DNA from 2 places in the Pseudarthrobacter sp. MDT1-56 genome. Region 1 is predicted to be linked to the other one. Evidence: riboswitches for the same ligand, from Rfam matches in the RefSeq annotation. Region 1 holds a riboswitch; the other holds the start of a gene.
What was found. Region 1 has a riboswitch for S-adenosylmethionine ahead of AC50YC_RS16655 (DUF1737 domain-containing protein). Riboswitches for the same ligand answer to the same signal wherever they lie in the genome.

Region 1 (7,242 bases):
CGTCGCCGCCTCGCTCGCAGCGGGGACCTGGAACATGGTCTTCCTCGCACGGCAGTAGCGGCCGTTATCGCACGACGCGGGTATTTCTGTGAGATTCGAGGCGTTGCGCCCGGAATGACGGGGAAAAATAAATCATCCGTGATATTTTTCGGGTATGACTTACGAGACTGCTGAAGAAGTCGGAGCCCTGCTCCGCGACGCCCGTGGCCAGAAAGGCTGGACCCAGGGGCAGCTCGCCGCCGAGCTGGGAACCAGCCAGAGCGCGATTGCCCGCATGGAACAGGGCAAGCAGAACCTGAGCCTGAAAATGATCCAGCGGCTCGAGTCCATCTTCGGCCGGAGCATCGTCAAGGTGGGCCGGCCGGCCATGACGCACCTCCGGGTCGAGGGCGGCCGCACCCTGTCCGGCTCCGTCGACGTCAACAGCAGCAAGAACGCCGGCGTCGCCCTGCTCTGCGCCAGCCTGATCAACCGCGGCACCACCACCCTGCGGCGGCTCGCCCGGATCGAAGAAGTCAACCGGATCGTCGAGGTGCTGACCAGCATCGGCGTCGAATGCACCTGGCTCAACGCCAACGACCTGCAGATCCGCCGCCCGGCCGTGCTGGACCTCGACTCGATGGACGTCGAGGCGGCCCGCCGGACCCGCAGCGTCATCATGCTGCTGGGCCCGCTCCTGGACGAATCCAGCGAGTACCGGCTGCCCTACGCCGGCGGCTGCGACCTTGGCACCCGCACCGTGCAGCCGCACATGCAGGCGCTGCGCCAGTTCGGCCTCAGCGTCGACGCCACGGCCGGCTTCTACGCCGTGCAGGCGCCGCCGTCGGACGGGCGCGACCGCTCCTTCGTGCTCAGCGAACGCGGCGACACCGTCACCGAGAACGCCATTATGGCCGCCGCGCACCGCAGCGGCACCACCGTGATCCGCAACGCCAGCCCCAACTACATGGTGCAGGATCTCTGCTTCTACCTGCAGATGCTCGGCGTCGGGATCGAGGGCGTGGGAACCACCACGCTGAAGATCACCGGGCGCCCCGCCGTCGACGCCGACATCGAATACTTCCCGTCCGAGGACCCGATCGAGGCGATGAGCCTGATCACCGCCGGCATCGTCACGAACTCGGAAGTGACCATCCGGCGCGTCCCGATCGAATTCATGGAAATCGAACTCGCGACGCTGGAACAGATGGGCCAGCGGCTGGAGGTCTCCGGCGAGTACCTGGCCCGGAACGGGCGCACCCGGCTGGTGGACGTCACCACCAGGACCTCGGAACTGCGCGCCCCCGAGGACAAGATCCACCCCATGCCGTTCCCCGGGCTGAACATCGACAACCTGCCGTTCTTCGCGGTCATCGCCGCGACTGCCCAGGGCCAGACGATGATCCACGACTGGGTCTATGACAACCGGGCGATCTACCTGACCGAACTGAACAAGCTCGGCGCCCAGGTGCAGCTGCTGGACCCGCACCGGATCTACGTCAATGGACCCACCAAGTGGCGTGCGGCCGAGGTGGGCTGCCCGCCGGCACTCCGGCCCGCGGCCTGCCTGCTGCTGGCGATGCTGGCCGCCCGCGGCGTCTCGGAACTGCGCAACATCTATGTGATCGAGCGCGGCTACGAGGACCTGGCCGAGCGGCTCAACACCCTCGGCGCGAAGATCGAGTACTTCCAAGACTGAATCCGCCGAACCCGCTGAACCCGCCCGGGTCCAAGGCCCCCGAGCGTTTCGGCGGATCGTGTCGCACAATAGAGACATGCGCACCTTCGGCGTGGAGGAAGAACTGCTGATAGTGGACCCGGAAACGGGGATGCTGCTGGCCCTCGCCGGCGTTATGCTGCCCAGCCTGGTCCCGCCCAGGCAGGACGCGGGCCCGGTCGACCCGGCACGGCTGCATGACATCGGCGAGGGCACCGATTTCAGCTATGAACTCAAATTGGAACAGATCGAAACCCAGACGCGGCCGTGCCTGGACTACACCGAACTGCTCCGGCAGCTCAACCACGGCCGGGCCCACGCGGACCAAGCCGCCCAGGTGCACGGCGGCCGCGTCGCCGCCCTCGCCACCTCGCCGCAGGGCTCCGCCACCCACCTGACGCCGAATCAGCGCTATCTGACCATGCAGCAGCGCTTCGGACTCACGGTCCGGAACCAGCTGACCTGCGGACTGCACGTCCATACCTTCGTGGAGTCTCCGGAGGAAGGCGTGGCCGTGATGGACCGGATCCGCGACAAGCTCGCCGTGCTGATCGCCCTCAGCGCGAACTCCCCCTACTGGAACGGCGCGGAGACAGGATTCGAAAGCTACCGCACCCAGGCGTGGAACCGCTGGCCGGGGTCGGGTCCCACGATGATCTTCGGCAGCCTGCCGGTCTACCGGCGACTGGTGACCCGGCTGGTGGAAAGCAACGTCCTGATGGACGAGGGAATGGTCTACTTCGACGCGCGGCTGTGCCGGAATCATCCAACCGTGGAGATCCGGGTCGCCGATGTCTGCCTGCGCGCCGAGGACGCGGCGCTGATCGCCGTGCTGGTGCGCGCGCTCGTGGAATCGGCGTCCCGGGAATGGAACGACGGCGTCGACCCCGCCCCGGTGCCGACGCTGCTGCTGCGGATGGCGGCCTGGCAGGCCAGCAACTGCGGACTGCGCGGGCAGCTGCTGGACTTCGGGACCTTCACCCCGGCCCCGGCCGCGGAGGTGGTCCACGCACTGGTGGATTTCGTCGCACCGGTGCTGGCCGAACAGGGCGAGCTGGAGCTGGTGCGGGCGGGCGTCGGCCGGATCCTGGCGGAGGGCACCGGGTCGCAGCTGCAGCGGGAGCCGTACCACGCAGGCGGCCTGGCCGCCGTCGTCGAACGGGCCGTCGAAGTGACCCTGCGGGGAACCGTCACCGGGGACCTCACCGACGGGGACTCATCCCTGGGCCGGGTCCGCCGCGGCTGACCCACCGCGGGCCGGAACAGTCCTAGACCTGCTTCATCGCCTGGCCGAGGTCGCGGGTCAGGTCCTCAATGTCCTCAAGGCCCACGGAGAGGCGCACCACGCCGTCACTGAGCCCGATCGCCGCCCGGCCCCCGGGCCCCATGGCGCGGTGCGTGGTGGTGGCCGGGTGGGTGACCAAGGACTTCGAATCGCCCAGGTTGTTGGAGATGTCGATGATCCGCAGCGCATCCAGCAGCGCGAACGCGGCCTCTTTCGCCGAACGCCCGGCGGACGGGGAGAGCTCAAAGGTCAGCACGGTGCCGCCGGCCTTCATCTGCCGGGCAGCCAGATCGTACTGCGGATGGGACGGCAGCAGCGGGTACCTGACCCAGCTGACCGCGGGCTGTTCCTCCAGCCATTCGGCCAGCCGCAGCGCGGAGGCGGAGGAGTGGTTCACGCGCAAGGCCATGGTCTCCAGCCCTTTGGTCAGCACCCAGGCGTTGAAGGCGGAAAGGGCCGGGCCGGTGTGGCGCATGAGCTGCTTGACCGGGCCCTCGATGAACTCCTTGGTGCCCAGGATCGCCCCGCCGAGCACCCGGCCCTGGCCGTCGATGTGCTTGGTTCCCGAATACACGATCACATCGGCGCCGAGCTCCCCGCAGCGCTGCAGCAGGGGGGTGGCGAAGACATTGTCCACGACGACCGTCGCCCCGGCGGCGTGCGCCAGCCCGCTCACGGCGGCGATGTCCACGATTTCCTGCATCGGGTTCGACGGCGACTCGAAGAAGACCGCCGTCGTGGGCTCCGACAGCGCCGACCGCCACTGCTCCAGGTCCGGGCCGTCCACAAAGACCGTCTCGACGCCCCAGCGGGGAAGGATTTCGTTGAGGATCACGAAGCAGGATCCGAACAGCGAACGGGCCGCGACCACCCGGTCGCCGGCGGCCAGCAGGGCCCCGAGGGCAGTGAAGACCGCGGACATGCCCGAGGCGGTCGCGAAGCAGGCCTCGGTGCCTTCGAGCAGCCGGAGCCGTTCCTGGAAAGTGGCCACCGAGGGGTTGCCGTAGCGGGAGTAAACGAAGCGCTCGTCCTCGCCGGTGAAGGCGCGCTCCGCGGCGGCCGCGGATTCGTAGACGAAGCCGGAGTTCAGGAAGACCGGTTCGGACGTTTCCTGGAAACCGGTGCGGTCGAGTCCGCCGCGGACGGCCTGGGTGTCGGCGCTCCAGCCGGCGGCATCAGGGTTGAAGGTCACTTAGTGCTCTCCGAGGTTGGTGGGCAGGCCGCGGTTCTTCCAGCCGTTGACAGTGCGCTCGCCGTGGCGGTCCGGTTCGCCTTCGAAGCCCTCAAGAATGTTGTAGGAAATGAAACCGGCGTCCGTCGCGGCAATCGCCGCGGCGATGGACCGGGCGCCGGACCGGCAAAGGAAGACCAGTTCGGTGCCTTCGCCCTCGGGAGCCTGGAGTTTCAGTTGCTCAACGAACTGGGAATTGGGGACGCCGCCGGCCAGGTTCCACTGGATGAAGAGCGGATCGTTCCGCTTGGTGCCCGCGGCCGCGGTGTCGGGGATGCCGATGTGGGCCCATTCGCCCTCGGTGCGGACGTCCACCAGGATGGCGCCCTTCTCCAGCTTGGCCCAGGCCTCCTGCGGGCTGAGGTCCCCGGCGTAGCTCACGCGTGGCCCTCGCCGTCGAACTCGAGGTCATCAACGGCGTTGGCGACGGCGGCATCGGCGCTGGCGATCGCCGCCGGCAGCACGACGGCCTGCGCCACGATGACGCTGCTGCCGTTGAAGGTGGCGGTCGGGCTGCCGTGCAGCACGTAGCCCTCGGCGAGGGCGGCCGAGACGCGCTCACAGAAGGCGCGGTCATCGGGGCCGGAAAACAGGCGGTAGGCCAGTTTTTCCTCGGCGGCACCGGGGACTGCGGGGGACGGGGCGGGTGCTGTCCCGGGGACAGCGGGGGCGGACGCGTCAGGCACGACGGATCTCCTATCTTTCACGCTTGCAGCTCGAATGGTCGATATGCCGAGTATTCACCTGAGGCACCCCGCCGCGAAAGGGAGGGTTGCCGACCGGCAAGTCAGGGCTTGGCGCCGGTTCTCATTACTCACCAAAAAACGTAACACCTGCAACGCCGGCCTGCATCGCCGCCGTCGTCATGTTAAGTAACGCTCCGCCCCGCAACGCGGGGGAGGGGAGGACTACTCGATTGTGGCGTAGAGCGCGTTGAGCTCTGCGGTGAGTTGCCGGCGCAGCTCGGGGGTGCCGATCTCTTTGCCATCGATGTGGTTGACGGGTGCGAGCAGCCGGATGCTGGAGATCAGCCAGACGGCGTCGGCGTCGTACAGGTCTCGGGGCTCCAGCGGGCCGTAGCCCAGCTCCCAGCCGGCGGCCTTGGCCGCGATGAACAAGGCACCCTGCGACGTGCCGGGCAGGATCCCGCTGTCGAGCTGGGGCGTTATCAGCCGCCGGACGGTGCGCACCCCGCCGGCACCGTCGTCGGACGTCTCCAGGTGCGCGAGCAACACAGTCGAGGTCGGACCCTCCAGCACCCGGCCGTCCGCGGAGGTGAAAATTACGTCGTCCGCGCCCTGGGCATGCGCGTAGCGGAGCGCGGCCATGTTGACGGCGTAGGACAGCGTCTTGGCGCCCATGAGCAGCCACGGGGCCCGTTCCCCGATGTCGCTGTCATAGCCGCGGTCCAGCAGGATGACGTCGACGCCGGTCTCGCGCTGGCGCCTCCCGGCGGGCCCGGGGGCGGAGGCCTGGACCCAGCAGGTGGGCGTGCCCGCACCTTCGACGCCGCGGGTCACGAGGAGCTTGACCACGAGTTCGTCGTCCTCGACGGTCCCGGCGCCCGGCACGTGCTGGCGCCGGAATTCGCCGATCGCCGTCTCGATGGCCCGGCGCCAGGTTTCCTCCGCAGGGATGTCCAGCTCCAGCAGCCGGGCCGACCCGGCCAGCCGGTCCAGGTGCGCCTGGAGCTTGCGGGGCTGCCCGCCCACGGCCAGCAGCGACTCGAAGACCCCGTCGCCGCGCGTCGCGCCCTGGTCCGTCGCCATCAGCTGCGGCCTGGTGGCATCGGCCAGACGGCCGCCGTCGAACGCCGGATCCAGGAAGACCAGCACCGGGACAGGGGCGGGGGCGGCAGCATGAGAAGTCATGGCTTCAGCTTAGTGCGGCGGGCTGCGGGATAGGATTTGACCGTTGCCCGTTCCGGAACTCTTCCGCGGGTCTGGAACTTGAGGGGTTCGTCTGTGTTGTGGCCATTTTCCCTGGCGGAAACTCTCCCGTCCTGGGTGATCCTGATCCTGACCGTGGTTGACCTCGCCATCCGGGTCCTGGCCCTCGGCATTATCCCCGGAAACCGCCGTCCCACCACGGCCATGGCCTGGCTCCTGATCATCTTCTTCGTTCCGGCCGTCGGCCTGGTCCTCTTCCTGCTCTTCGGCAACTTCCGGCTCTCCCGCAAGCGCCGGGCGCAGCAGGACGCCGTGAACACCCGGGTACGCGCCGGGGCCTCCGATCTGGCGATGGTGGAAAGCCGCTACGAGGGCCCGGAATGGGTGTCCTCAGCGGCGGAACTGAACAAGACCCTGGGCTCGCTGCCGATGGTCGACGGCAACCACGTGGAGCTCCTGCCCGGCTACCCGGACTCGATCAAGGCGATGGCGGCTGCCGTCCGGGAGGCGAAGTCGTTCGTCAACGCCGAGTTCTACATCCTGAGCTCGGACCACGTCACGGACGAGCTGTTGACCGAGATGGAGAAGGCGGCCGAACGCGGTGTCGAAGTCCGCCTCCTGTTCGACCACCTGGGGACCCTGCGCATCCAGGGCTACAGCAAGCTGATCGCCCGGCTCAAGGCCAGCAAGATCCGCTGGCGGCCCATGCTTCCGCTGCGGCCCGTGCACGGGCAGTGGCGGCGGCCGGACCTGCGGAACCACCGCAAGATCATGGTGATCGATGGTGAGATCGCCTTCACCGGGTCGCAGAACCTGATCGAGCCCTCCTACAACAACTCCCGGCACCGCAAGATCGGCCGCGAGTGGGTCGAGCTGATGGCCTGCCTGCGCGGACCGATCGTCACCACGCTCAACGTCGTCTTCGCCACCGACTGGCTCAGTGAAACCGACGAATCCCTCGAGGGCCAGCTAGCGCACCGGCCCGAACTGCACGCCGGAAACATCACCGCCCAGGTGGTGCCCAGCGGCCCCGGCTTCATCACCGAAAACAACCTGCGGCTCTTCAACACGCTGATTTACTCGGCGCAGCGCAAGATCTCGATCTGCAGCCCGTACTTCGTCCCCGATGATTCGCTGCTGT
Region 2 (7,242 bases), on a different contig from region 1:
GCCGCCTGCTGGGGACGGACCCGCGGATGGAAGCCCAGGACGTCAAGGAACTGGGTACCGTCTCCTAGTCCGGCAGGCCGGCTGTCCGGCCGTCAGCCGCCCCGTGCCCGGCCGCATCCGGCGGCGCAGGCCCGTGGCCTCCCGCCCCGCAGCCCGCTTTGGCGGTAGTTTGGAACCATGAGTCAACCCGCTTCGAGCTACAACGATGACCTGCGCCTTGCCCATGTACTGGCAGATTCCGTAGATTCCCAGACCATGAGCCGCTTCAAGGCGCTCGACCTTCGGATTGAGACGAAGCCGGACCTGACGCCGGTGACCGACGCCGACAAATCAGTCGAGGAGGCCATCCGCGGCCAGCTCTCCCGCTCCCGTCCGCGCGACGCCGTCCTTGGCGAGGAGTTCGGCAGTTCCGGCCATGGCTCCCGCCGGTGGATCATCGACCCGATTGACGGGACCAAGAACTTCGTCCGCGGCGTCCCGGTCTGGGCCACCCTGATTGCCCTCGTCGACGAGGGCGAGCCGGTCGTCGGCGTCGTCAGCGCCCCGGCGCTGGGCAAGCGCTGGTGGGCCGCCAAGGGTGCCGGAGCCTACATGGGCCGTTCGCTGGCTGCCGCCACCCGGCTGAAAGTCTCCAACGTCTCCAAGCTCTCGGACGCCTCCCTGTCCTATTCCAGCCTGGGCGGCTGGAAGCAGCGCGGCAACCTCGACGAGTTCCTTGACCTCACCGAGAAGGTCTGGCGGACCCGCGCTTACGGCGACTTCTGGTCCTACTGCCTCGTGGCCGAAGGTGCCGTCGACATCGCCTGCGAGCCCGAACTGAACCTCTACGACATGGCCGCGCTGGTCCCGATCGTCACGGAGGCGGGGGGACGCTTCACCTCCCTCGAAGGCGAAGACGGCCCCTTCGGCGGCAACGCCCTCGCCACCAACTCCATCCTGCACTCGGAGGTTCTCAAGCGCCTCAACCCGGGCCTGGACGACCTGCTCTAACAACCCGCTTCCAAGGATTCCCCAACCTCCCTGTACGACTCTGTCAAAGACGCCGGCCCCGACAGCCGGCCTCAAGACTAGGGCATCTTTTTGGGAGGAGAGCAGCCTTGTCTGACACACATCAAGCCTCGATTCGCGGCACCTCCGTCGTCAGCCCCGTTCTGCTGGTGCTCGTGGCGAAGTACCGGGACCTGGACCCCGCGTCCGCCGCCGCCCTGCACGCCGCTTCCGCCGGGCTCGCACAGCATATTCTTACCGGCAGTCCGCCCGTCGCAGCATCCGTGGTCCTGTCCACCTGCAACCGATTCGAAATCTATTGCGAAGTCCCGTCCCTGGCGGTCCTTGAAGCCGCTCGCGCAGACGTCCTCGATTCAGTCCAGTTCTGCTCCGGGCTGCCAACGATCCGCCTTTCGGCCCTTTTCGAGGAACTCCGGGGAACCACGGCTGTCGAACATCTCTTCGCCGTTGCAGCGGGCCTGGACTCGGTCGTTGTGGGTGAGCGCGAAGTCGCCGGCCAGGTCCGGCGCGCTCTCGCCGACGCACAGGCCGCCGGAACCACCAGCGGGCGGCTGGGCAGGCTGTTCCAGGCCGCGTCCCGCACGGCCAAGGATGTCGGGGCTCAGACCTCGCTCAGCAACGCGGGCAGATCCATCGCTTCGGTCGCCTTGGACCTCGCCGCCGGAACGAGGCGGGCCGGGACCACCGGGACGTCGGCCGTTCTCTTCGGTACCGGTTCCTACGCCGGTTACGTGGCGGAGCTGCTCAGGAACCGAAAATGTTCCGAGATCTCCGTCTTCTCCCATTCCGGCCGCGCGGAGGCCTTCGTGGCGGCCAGGGGCGGTAGAGCCATCTCCGCACAGCAGTTGCCGGCAGCCGTTGCCGGATCCGATCTTGTCATTGGCTGTAGCGGTGCAGGGGTCCGCGTCGACGCTGCCGCCCTCGCCCGGTGGCGTGCGGGTGCGGCGCGTCCCCTCACCGTCATCGACCTCGCTCCCAGCCACGATTTCGACCCGCACGTGGCGGAACTGCCGGGGGTGGACCTCATTACGCTGGAATCGGTCCACCTCGCCGCTCCCCCGGCGGATGCCGAAGCGCTGCGCCTCGCGCGCGCCCTGGTCCGGCAATCGGCACGCCACTTCGAGGAGCAAGACGCGGCCCGCGCTGTCGATGCCGCCGTCGTCGCCCTGCGCGAGCACCTCCAACAGGTCCTGGTGAGCGAAATGGAGCGGGTCAGCAAACAGCACGCCCGGGGCGCCTCGACTGAAGACGTCAACCTCGCCCTCCGGCGCATGATCCGGCGCGTGCTCCATACCCCGACGGTCCGCGCCCGGGAGCTCGCCGCCCTCGGACGCCAGGACGACTACACGGCGGCGCTGCATACGCTGTTCGGCCTCAGCGTCCAGGCCGACAATGAGGCTGCCGCCCCGACCCCTGAGCGGGGTATTGCTGCCTCTTGATCGTCGCGCCACGATCCGCCTTGGGGCTGTCCGGTAATAACCGGCGCGCGCCTCGCGTAACAAACGGCTTCACATTCATGTCCCGCCTTTCTGCGGCAGCAGGCATGTCCTAGGCTCGAAGCAGGTCACGAGTGCCAGCGCTAAACCCCGGTTTGCTGGCCGGCAACCCTCCATTCGCGGTGGGGTGCCCCGGGTGACGACCTGGCCGGTCCGGAACGGACCCGGCAAGCGCGGATCCCCGGTGTGTGGGGTCCTTTTCGAGCGAGGTCCCATGACTACTGCCACCATTCCTGCCACCCCTGACTTTCAGACCGGCGCCAGCCAGGCCCGTCCCGACGCGCGGTTCGCCGTAGCCCGACGGCCGCTGGCCGCCGTGACCGGCGCCGAGATCCAGGCACCGCTCATTCAGGGCGGCCACGTCCGCTACGCCAACCTGGACTACGGCGCCTCGGCCCCTGCCCTGTCCGTGGTCTCGGCCTACCTCAACGAGATCCTGCCGTACTACGCCAGCGTCCACCGCGGCGCCGGCTACGCCTCGCAGATCAGTACCTCGGTCTACGAGAACGCCCGCACCATTGTCCGGGAGTTCGTGGGCGGCCGGCCGGACGATGCGGTGATCTTCACCCGGAACACCACCGATTCCCTGAACCTGCTGGCCGGGTGCCTGCCCGCCGTCGACGGCGTGCACACCGGCGAGGTGCTGTACCTCGACATTGAGCACCATGCCAACCTGCTGCCGTGGCAGCGCGTCCCGCACCGCAGCGTCATCGCCGCCCCCACCCTCGCCGCCACGCTGGAACTGCTCCGCGCGGAGCTCGCCCACAGCGGCGTCAGCCTGCTCGCCGTGACCGGCGCCTCCAACGTGACCGGCGAGATCCTGCCGATCCGGGCCCTGGCCGCCCTGGCCCACGACTACGGCGCCAGGATCGTCGTGGACGCCGCCCAGCTGGCGCCCCACCGGCGGATCGACATCGCCGCGGACGACGTCGACTACCTTGCCTTCTCCGGGCACAAGCTCTACGCACCGTTCGGCGCCGGGGTTCTGATCGGCCGTCCCGACTGGCTCGACGCCGGCACCCCGCACCTGGCCGGCGGCGGAGCCGTGCAGGACGCCAGGATTGACAGCGTCAGTTGGACCACCGGCCCGGCCCGGCATGAAGGCGGCTCCCCCAACGTCCTTGGCGCCGCCGCCCTGGCCCGGGCCACCCAGGTGATCGCCGATCTGGACGCGGACCAGTGGCACACGCACGAAAACGCCATCCGGTCCTTCCTCGTTGAGGGCCTTGCCCGGATTGACGGTGTGACGGTCCACCAGATCTTCTCGGACAGTGCCTCCTTCGACTCTCCGGCAGGCGCCGGGCCTGGCAACGCCGCGGGCACCGCCACCGGTACCGGCACGATCGGCGTCGTCAACTTCTCGGTGGAAGGCTACGACGCGGGACTGGTGGCGGCGTACCTGTCCGCCGAACACGGCATCGGGCTGCGCGACGGCCGCTTCTGCGCGCACCCCCTGCTCCGGCGGCTCGGGCTCCCGTCGGGCTCGCTGCGGGCCAGTTTTGGTGTGGGGTCCCGGCTGGAGGACGCCCAGCGGCTGCTCGCCGCCCTCCAGGAACTGCGCCGGACCGGCCTCGGCTGGGACTACGTCGTGGACGCCGGACGCTGGGTGCCGTCCAACGACACCCGCAGCTACCCGCACTGGGCCCCCAACACGCCCGGCACCGCCGGCGCGGCCCCCTGCACCCAGGACTGACAGCCCGCTGAGGTCCGGCGGGGAACCACCGCCCCTGCCGCGTGCGGTAAATTCGAAAGGTACCATCCGGACCTGTCGAAGGAGATCGCACGTGGCACGCGGCGGACCCAAACTGCATCGGGAACGGCGCCAGGAGCTGGGGCAGAGTTTCCAGGACGGCGGGGAACACTACGACCGCGTCCGTCCCGGGTACCCCGACGATTCGGCCGACTGGCTGGTCCCCCGGAACGCCAGGGACGCCGCGGACCTCGGCGCCGGCACCGGGAAGTTCACCGCCCTGCTGGTCGCGCGCGGCCTGCACACAGTCGCGGTGGACCCGTCCGCCGACATGCTGGAACAGCTGCGCCGGACGCTCCCGGGCGTCACCGCCGTCGAGGGTACCGCCGAGCGCACCGGACTGCCCGCCGGGGCGTTCGACGTCGTCACCGTCGCCCAGGCCTGGCACTGGTGCGATCCGCTCCTGGCCAGTGCAGAAATCGCACGGATCCTCCGCCCCCACGGGGTACTGGGGCTGACCTGGAACCAGCTGGACACGTCCGTTCCCTGGGTGCACCGCCTCTCACGCATCATGCATGCAGGCGATGTGCACAAACCGCACTTCACACCGCCCCTTGGCCCGGAATTCACGGGACTGGAGAGCCACCTCACCCGATGGGAAGATCCGGTGCGGACCGCCGACATCATGGAGCTGACGAAGTCCCGCAGCTACTACCTGGCCGCCAGCGAAACAACCCGGGCCAAGGTCCTGGGCAACCTCGACTGGTACCTCCACGAGCACCTTGGCCACCGCCCCGGCGAGGTCCTTCCGCTCCCCTACCTGACGCAGAGCTGGCGGGCCGTCCGGGCCTGACCGTCTCCGGCGCCGCCTGACGGTAGGCTGGAAACTGTGAAGACCAGTCTGCCCTCCTCCTCGATCGAGGACTACGTCAAGGTCATCTACTCCTTTACGGAGTGGCAGGACAAGCCCATCACCTCCACCCAGCTGGCCCAACGGCTCGGCGTAGCCAACTCCTCGGTCTCCGAAATGGTGCGCAAGCTCAAGGACCAGGGCCTCGTGGACCACCAGCCCTACAGCGCCATCACGCTGACGGCCGACGGCGTCCGGCTGGCGTTGTCCATGGTCCGGCGGCACCGGCTCATCGAAACCTTCCTGGTCCGTGAACTCGGCTACCGCTGGGACGAGGTCCACGACGAGGCCGAGCTCCTGGAGCACGCCGTCTCGGACACTTTTATCGACCGGATGGCAGCCAAGCTCGGGAACCCGGTGCGGGACCCGCACGGCGATCCGATCCCGGCCGCAGACGGTTCCATCGTGATGCCCGCTGCCTACCGGATGAGCGAACTCGATGACGGGCATACGGGCCGGATCACCCGCATCAGCGACGAGAACCCTGAATTGCTGCGTTACCTTTCCGCCGAGGAGATCGATCTGGACGCGGACGTGGAGGTCCTGGGCCGCAAGCCGTTCGGCGGCGCCCTGGTGGTGCGCATCGGATCCGGTGCGGCCCGGCACGAGTTCGACCTCGCCGAGGAAGTCGCCTCCGCCCTCTGGGTGCACAGCGAGTCCGGCCATCCCGGCTGCAGCCTTGAGCGAAACTAACGGCTGGCGTGCGTGGGCGGCCGTCGCCGTCGGCGGACTGATCGGCACGGAACTGCGCTACGGTGCCGGGCTCGTGTTCCCCGAGACAGCGGGCTCCATCCCTTGGACCACCCTGGTGATCAACGTCGTCGGCAGCTTTGTCCTGGCGGCCCTCACCACGGTCTGGATCGCCCGGCCAAAGACCGCCTTCTGGCTGCGTGCCGGGCTCGGCCCCGGACTACTGGGTTCCTTCACCACCTTTTCGGCCGTGGTGTTCGCCATCGACCAGCAGTTCCGTGGTGGCTTCCATGCCAGCTGGCTGGGCTACCTGGGCCTGTCACTGGTCCTGGGCCTCGGCGCCGCGGCCGCCGGCTGGAAAACGGGCAAGGCCCTGGCCGACCTGAGCGGCGGGGCCTCATGATTACCGCCGTGCTGGTGGGACTCTTCGGCGTCGCCGGCGCCCTGCTGCGCTTCGCCGTCGACTCCTGGTTTGCGCACCACCCGGGGCGCCATCCGCACTGGCCCTGGGCGACCCTCACCGTGAACGTGGCGGGGTCCTTCATCATCGGCGCCGCCCTGGGGCTCACGGGCCAGCTGGGGCTCGGTGCCGAGTGGCAGTCCGGCCTCTCGACCGGGCTCGCCGGCGGTCTCACCACCTTCAGTTCCTGGACCACCGCCACGGTGCGTCTGGTGAGCGAGACGCGCTACCGCGCCGCCGCGCTCAACGTTGCCGCGAACCTGGCCGCCGGCCTTGCGGCGGCAGCCCTCGGCCTGGCCCTCACGGGGCTGTGACGAGCCTTACTCCGGCGTCCTGACGGCGATTCGGGGACCGTCCCATCCCGTATCGTTGAAGGATGGTTACCCGACGTGAAGCAGCCCAGATCCTCGACATTCCGCTGGAAATGGCCCACCGTCACGGCATCCCGCCCCGGCTGAGCGACGCCGAGCTCGGCGACCTCCTGGACAACCCGCCGGCCTGGCTCGTGCAGTCCAAGGCCAACCGCACCGGCAAGCGCCCCATCTGGGTCCAGCTGACCTGCGCGGTGTGCGGGTTCTCCGAGGCGGCCCGGCCGAAGAAGTGGTGGCCGGAGTTCACCTACGTGTGCTGCGCCCACCACGCGCCGTACGAGATCCCCGGTGTGGCTGTCGGGCTGGTCCGCAGCGAGTATGAGGGTGTGGGCAGCCGCTTCGTCGGCATCGTGGACGTTGCGGTGCCCGAGGCGTAACTTAATATCAGGGGGCATCCCGGCCCCCTGCTGTGAGGGAGCGCCCACATGCCTGACAAAACGCCGCACCGGAGCATGGCCAAGAAACCGGTGAAAACCATCAAGGAAAAACGCGCCGAGAAGAAGTCCAAGAACGTCGCGGAAACGCACACGGACCCCGTCGCCCACATCAAGAAGCGCTGAGCACGGCCCGCCCGCCGGGCAGCCGCTTCTGCCCACAGACGGGCAAAACAGAAGGCC

Region 2: it holds a riboswitch for S-adenosylmethionine, as region 1 does, so the genes downstream of both, AC50YC_RS05970 (aminotransferase class V-fold PLP-dependent enzyme) here and AC50YC_RS16655 (DUF1737 domain-containing protein) in region 1, are expected to answer to the same signal.

Annotation. Positions count from the first base shown of each region.
Region 1 is NZ_JBWZCK010000012.1:99,729-106,970, reverse strand. Features, by position in the region: gene AC50YC_RS16680 (energy-coupling factor transporter transmembrane component T family protein) at 1-58, shown strand, start outside; gene AC50YC_RS16675 (UDP-N-acetylglucosamine 1-carboxyvinyltransferase) at 155-1,678, shown strand; gene AC50YC_RS16670 (glutamate--cysteine ligase 2) at 1,755-2,942, shown strand; gene AC50YC_RS16665 (O-succinylhomoserine sulfhydrylase) at 2,965-4,173, opposite strand; gene AC50YC_RS16660 (rhodanese-like domain-containing protein) at 4,174-4,593, opposite strand; gene AC50YC_RS16655 (DUF1737 domain-containing protein) at 4,590-4,817, opposite strand; SAM riboswitch class IV at 4,913-5,027, opposite strand; gene AC50YC_RS16650 (aminodeoxychorismate lyase) at 5,121-6,083, opposite strand; gene cls (cardiolipin synthase) at 6,177-7,242, shown strand, end outside.
Region 2 is NZ_JBWZCK010000003.1:210,636-217,877, forward strand. Features, by position in the region: gene rsgA (ribosome small subunit-dependent GTPase A) at 1-68, shown strand, start outside; gene hisN (histidinol-phosphatase) at 178-990, shown strand; gene AC50YC_RS05965 (glutamyl-tRNA reductase) at 1,098-2,447, shown strand; SAM riboswitch class IV at 2,571-2,684, shown strand; gene AC50YC_RS05970 (aminotransferase class V-fold PLP-dependent enzyme) at 2,719-4,197, shown strand; gene AC50YC_RS05975 (class I SAM-dependent methyltransferase) at 4,289-5,047, shown strand; gene AC50YC_RS05980 (metal-dependent transcriptional regulator) at 5,084-5,797, shown strand; gene AC50YC_RS05985 (fluoride efflux transporter FluC) at 5,784-6,197, shown strand; gene AC50YC_RS05990 (fluoride efflux transporter FluC) at 6,194-6,568, shown strand; gene AC50YC_RS05995 (hypothetical protein) at 6,631-7,002, shown strand; gene AC50YC_RS06000 (hypothetical protein) at 7,051-7,185, shown strand.